Linked DNA regions of Prochlorococcus marinus str. MIT 9313. The protein of the gene in region 1 binds, or shares a complex with, the protein of each later gene. Links are inferred from orthologs where the notes say so. Each region holds a gene or a part of one and is shown in the gene's direction. Other genes may lie near its edges.

Evidence for each region. Proteins that work in one complex are often made in the same cells at the same time.
Region 2: the proteins of AKG35_RS08250 (region 1) and trxA are in contact, whole or in part, in a crystal structure (PDB 1F6M), measured with the Escherichia coli proteins. The link is inferred for Prochlorococcus marinus str. MIT 9313 from one-to-one orthologs.

The regions. Positions count from the first base shown.
Region 1 is NC_005071.1:1,642,515-1,645,424, reverse strand. The notes cover bases 53-2,891. They hold AKG35_RS08250 (NAD(P)/FAD-dependent oxidoreductase), read left to right. Parts: upstream 53-914; coding sequence 915-1,868; downstream 1,869-2,891. Other genes in these bases: thyX (FAD-dependent thymidylate synthase), read right to left, coding at 2,101-2,733; AKG35_RS08255 (hypothetical protein), read right to left, coding at 288-626; AKG35_RS08260 (sodium/glutamate symporter), read right to left, coding at 53-114. Outside these bases: more of AKG35_RS08260, read right to left, coding at 1-52.
Region 2 is NC_005071.1:1,219,955-1,222,868, forward strand. What follows is about bases 1-2,843. They hold trxA (thioredoxin), read left to right. Parts: upstream 1-1,181; coding sequence 1,182-1,505; downstream 1,506-2,843. Other genes in these bases: AKG35_RS06045 (GuaB3 family IMP dehydrogenase-related protein), read left to right, coding at 1-957; hisH (imidazole glycerol phosphate synthase subunit HisH), read left to right, coding at 1,600-2,241; petG (cytochrome b6-f complex subunit V), read right to left, coding at 2,812-2,843. In the rest of the region: more of petG, read right to left, coding at 2,844-2,914. UniProt on the Escherichia coli protein: Participates in various redox reactions through the reversible oxidation of its active center dithiol to a disulfide and catalyzes dithiol-disulfide exchange reactions.

The DNA.
Region 1 (2,910 bases):
TTCGAGCCTTCGCCCCAAGCTCAGCAACAAAGCCAGCACAGTCAGCAGAATTAGGGCCAGCCACAAATTGGTTGGCTGGGTGGCATGGAGCAGGCTTTGCAAGCCGTTAACCATGGGAGCCGTCTAGTGGCTTTAGATCAAAGCAGCGGTTCAGATGGTGTTTTGTGTTCTGGAGAACTTCGATATGTATTGCGCCATCGTGAAAGCCATGACTGTCGTATGCCAAGGGTTTTAATTTCAGCGCTCCTTTTTGGCTTGCATGGCTGGAACTGAGAGCTTGTGCCTGCTCAGGCTTGGGTGTTGTGTCGCTTTTGTATGAGTGGATTGGCGGCGAGTGCTTCATTGCGGGGAGCCATTGGTGTTGCTGTACTTGTTTCTGCTGGGCTAGTTCTTGATGCTGAATCCCCGCTGTTGGCTGAGGCGTTTGCAGTGAGTGGCTTGTCTTCTTTTAACCAATCAGGGTCAGGTAGAGCACTATGCAGGGCGCCCTGCAGTAGATGTCCGATGGCCATGCTCCTGTCTATAGCGTAAACATCGCAATAGTCATCCAGGCAACCCAAGACCTCCTCCTGAAGTGAGATCTCAATTCGCGTAGCTGTGTGACGATCGTTGGGTGGAGTGCTCATCAGTTGTCATCTCGGTGTGTTTATGCCGATTTTCATCGACCAAGCTGGGGAAATGAGTAAGGGGAGGGTATCGCGAAGCGCTTGAGGGTCTATCGACTTGCAAGCTCCCAATCCAGTGATGGGGTATCGCATTGCCCAAAGAAAAGGCATTTCTTTTAAGACAGATCACCTGTTGAACTCAGTAGGGTTGGGGTGGCTTTTGGGATTGTTGTCAGAACGGCGCATCCTGATCTGAAGCTGATGAGCTGTTCAGAGCAGCTTTGACACCCTGCTGGAGACCTTTGCCCCTTGGAAACAATCGAAGCCGATGTGGTGATCGTGGGTGGAGGCCCAGCTGGTTGCAGCTGCGCGCTTTACACATCGCGTGCCGATTTGAAGACAGTCATCCTTGATAAGAATCCTGATGTAGGCGCCTTGGCTATCACGCATCAGATCGCGAATTATCCGGGCGTTTCCAGTGAGATGAGTGGTGAAGCGCTGCTGGCTTTGATGCGTGAGCAGGCCGTTTCTTTCGGCAGTGATTATCGCCGTGCCCAGGTTTTTGGTGTGGACGTAAATGGTGAGTGGAAAACGGTGTATACCCCTGAAGGGACTTTTAAGGCAAGGGCGCTGGTTGTAGCGACTGGCGCTTTGGGGCGCCCAGCATCATTTAAGGGAGAGGCAGAGTACCTTGGCCGTGGCGTGAGCTATTGCGCTACCTGTGATGGTGCTTTCTATAAAGGACGTGAGGTAGCTGTTGTTGGGGCAAACAAAGAGGCTGTTGAGGAAGGACAGGTGCTGACCAAGTTCGCCTCGAGAGTGCATTGGCTTACCACGAGTGACCCCAAGGAAGATGACGCGCACGCGCAAGCGTTGATGACTCAGCCCAATGTTCAACACTGGAGCCGCACAAGATTGATGTTGATCGAGGGAGATGATGCTGGCGTGACTGGCATCAAGTTGAAAAATCGGACTCAGGAGACAGAGCAGGACTTGGCCGTTGAAGGTGTGTTTGTTTACATGAGTGGCTCTAAGCCAATTACTGATTTCTTAGGTGATCAGGTGGCTTTTAAAGAGGATGGTGGCGTTGTGGTCGATGACTTCATGGCCACAACAGTGGACGGGGTATGGGCTATTGGTGATATTCGGAACACCCCGTTTAAGCAGGCAGTAGTGGCCGCATCAGACGGTTGTATTGCAGCAATGGCGATCGATCGCTTCCTGAATAGCCGCAAGGGGATTCGTGTTGATTGGGTGCATTAGTGAGAACGCACCTTCGACCAGGCCTTGTCTTTCGGATCTTTTCTGCATGGCTGATGATTTGTTCGATCAGGAAATTGACTTTAGAGCTTGAAGGATGAGTTTTTGTGTAGAGTAAGATGAATTAGCAGTCATCTTTAAGGCGATTAATTTAATTGATTTACATGCTAGCTAAAGATTAAACTTGAACCCTGGCAATTCTGGTAATATCAATCCTGGCTTTAATATTTTCTTTTCAAGGCCACATTGCATTGCATACGCAAGGCATCTCTTTTGTGAGTATTTCTCGGCACTTGATAGCAACGTCTTGGTGTTCTTTTTGGGTGCCATGTGCGGAGCGCAGATCGATATAATGAAGCCAAGATCTAACGCTCCCTGCCATATAGATTTTCGTGGGAGTTGCTAGTGGGAGAACTTCTCTTGCGCATTCTTTCGCGACACCAGCTGCAAGCATCTCTTGGTATAGGTCGCGACTTTGTTCAAACAATAAGTTCGCTTTTGAACTCAGTTTTGATACTGTCTCTTGATCAAGATCGTCGATGCTACTTTGCCTGTTTTTTATGTCTTGCCTGCGTAGTGAAGGCGGCTTAGCAAAGGCCATTGTTGAGACATCAGCATAGCGCTGACTAAATTCTTGAAAAGAGAAGCTTCGATGTCTGAGGATTTGCGCTGCTATTGCTCGGGTCGTTCCTATTTCCATAACTATATGGGCCATCTCGAAGGGACTCCAGTGACGATGTTTAATCAGATAGCGGATAAGCCTTTCGCTATCAGGATTGTCTTGATTTTGAGGATTTGAGACTCTCGCACAGTAAGCAATGATTTCTTCTGCCTTGGGCGTTACGGAGATTAAGGATACGCTATTCATGAATCTGATGATTGGGAGATTGAATGGTTTGGGTTTGTGATCGGCTGTTTTTTTGGGATGATGTTTATTGTTGAGCCTTATCTTCCGACTGAGAGCGAAATGGTTGTGCATCCAGCAGGATCATTCTTTGCACGACTTCTGTATTCGTGAGAATGCTTGAGGCGGCTTGAATGGATT
Region 2 (2,914 bases), 420 kb from region 1 along the record:
GGAGCCCTCGGCGTAATGAATCTGGAAGGAGTCCAAACCCGCTACAAAGACCCCAACCCAGTACTGGATCGGATCTCCTCAATCGGAAATGATGCCTTCGTGCCACTGATGCAGGAGATCTACAGCAAACCTGTGCAAGAAGCCCTGATCTATCAACGCATTAAAGAGATCAAAAATCAGGGGGGCATTGCTGCTGTGAGTGGCACACCCGTGGCAGCAATGCGCTTTAGCAAAACCATTGCAGAAGCGGGTGCTGACCTCTTTTTTGTGCAGGCGACAGTGGTATCAACCGAACACATTGGTCCTGAAGGTCAACAAACTCTCGACCTCGAAGCCCTTTGTCAAGGCATGGGGGTCCCTGTGGTGATGGGTAATTGCGTCACCTACGAGGTCGCTCTGAAACTCATGCGTGCAGGTGCCGCAGGAGTGATGGTTGGCATCGGCCCTGGTGCTGCTTGCACCTCTCGTGGGGTTCTTGGCGTGGGCATCCCCCAAGCCACCGCCGTAGCGGACTGCGCTGCCGCCCGTGAGGACTACGAGCGAGAGAGTGGTCGATACGTTCCGATCGTTGCAGATGGCGGCATCATTACAGGAGGGGACGTATGTAAGTGCATTGCCTGCGGAGCCGATGCGGTCATGATCGGCTCTCCGATCGCCCGAGCATTGGAGGCGCCTGGTCGTGGCTTCCACTGGGGCATGGCCACTCCCAGTCCAGTACTGCCAAGGGGCACAAGAATCAAGGTGGGCAGCACAGGCAGCCTGGAACGCATCCTTAGAGGGCCTGCTCTGCTAGACGATGGCACCCATAACCTTCTAGGAGCTCTCAAAACGTCCATGGGCACTCTTGGGGCCCGTACGATCAAAGAGATGCAACAGGTTGAGGTCGTCATCGCCCCATCTCTGCTGACCGAAGGGAAGGTTTATCAGAAAGCCCAGCAGCTAGGCATGGGCAAGTAAACATTCCGATCGCAGACGAAAACCAATTGGATCCGAGAGAGGCCATGGCTAGTATGAATTCGTGAGGGCTACGGCCCACACACTCCTCACACACACCGGCCCGACGAGCTCGGGCTTTTCGTCTTCTGTGCAAGAGACCGTCACAGTTCCTACCTGTGGAGGCTCTTAAGCATGAATAAAATACAAACGATTGCTAAATTTCCGCAAAATCAACGACCTAAGGAATGTCCAATGCCGCCGCAGTTACCGACGCCTCCTTCGAGCAGGACGTCCTTCAAAGCGACGTGCCTGTGCTAGTTGATTTCTGGGCGCCTTGGTGTGGCCCATGTCGCATGGTTGCTCCGATCGTCGATGAGATTGCCAAGGAATTCGAGAGCAAGATCAAAGTCTTCAAGCTCAACACTGACGAAAACCCCAACGTCGCAAGCCAATACGGTATTCGCAGTATCCCCACCCTGATGGTGTTCAAAGGAGGTCAAAAAGTCGACACAGTTGTTGGTGCAGTGCCCAAAGCCACGCTTTCAGGAACCATTTCAAAGTACCTCTGAAGCTTGATCCAACTTCGATTCCAGCCCTCCTAGATCACCATTGGCCTGATTCAATGCCTCACATGGCTAAAAGGCCAGATTGCGGAGGGTTTCTTTGATTACACGTCTAGGCTTAATTGATTACGGCATGGGCAATCTGCGCTCTGTGCAGATTGCCTTTGAAAGGCTCCACAAGGCTCTTCACATAGTGAGGCAGCCCGCCGACCTCAGCCGCTGTGATGCCTTGATCTTGCCTGGAGTCGGTGCCTTTGATCCCGCCATGGTGCACCTTGAGCAGACCAGATTGGTTCCAGACCTCAAGAGTTGGGTGAAAGGAGGACGACCTCTGCTAGGCATCTGTCTGGGCCTGCAGTTGTTGTTCGAATCGAGTGACGAAGGAAATGCCACCGGCCTAGGGTTGCTTAAGGGCCACGTTCAACGACTGCCCTCCAATCAAGGCGAACGCATTCCCCACATGGGCTGGGCTGCTCTAGAACATCGAAACGACTGCCCGCTGCTTGACAAGGAAGATCCAGACAGCTGGATGTATTTCGTGCATTCCTATGCTGCAGTCCCCAGCCAAAACAGTGATCTTGCGGCCATAGCGCCGTTTGGCCGAGACAACATCACAGCGATGGTCTGGAAAGGCCGACTAGGGGCCTGTCAGTTTCACCCAGAGAAATCCGCCGCAGCCGGCGAGCGCATGCTGCGGCGTTGGCTGAATTGGCTGGAGACCGGCGCAAAACCTGTGCCATGAGTAGCCAGCTAAGGCTTTCCGGAGGGCGCAAGCTTCAGAGTCCCGCTGGCCAAGGCACTAGACCCACGACGAGTCGTGTTCGTGAAGCAGTGATGAACGTGCTAGCCCCACGCTTGCATGACTGCCACTGGCTTGACCTATTTAGCGGCAGTGGAGTAATGGGCTGCGAGGCGTTGCAAAGCGGCGCACGACGTGTAGTAGCTGTTGAACGAAACGCGAAGACAGCCAAAGTCTGTCAAGCCAACCTCATTGCCACCGCCTCTGGCCTCTCCCAGCAGAGCAACATTGAAGTGATCCGCCATGACGTACTGACCTGGCTGAAGAGAGGTTGCCATGCCGCCAAGTTCAATCAACCTTGGGCAGGGGAAAACCCTGGTTTCAACCTGGTCTACCTCGATCCACCTTATTCTTCAAAACTCTATTCAGAAGTCTTCAAAGCCCTGCTTTCAGGCCATTGGCTGCAGAGAGATGCCCTAGTGATCTGTGAGCATGCCACGAACAACAGCGTGGAAACCCCAATGCAGTGGTTTGAACAAGATCGCCGTATCTATGGCAGCAGCGCCTTACTGTTCACCAATCCCCCAGAACAGTATCGCGACGATACTGATTCCAAGCATCCACAAACAATCCAAGCAAAGTGACCGGAATTAAACCCAGAACGATGCCGCAGAGA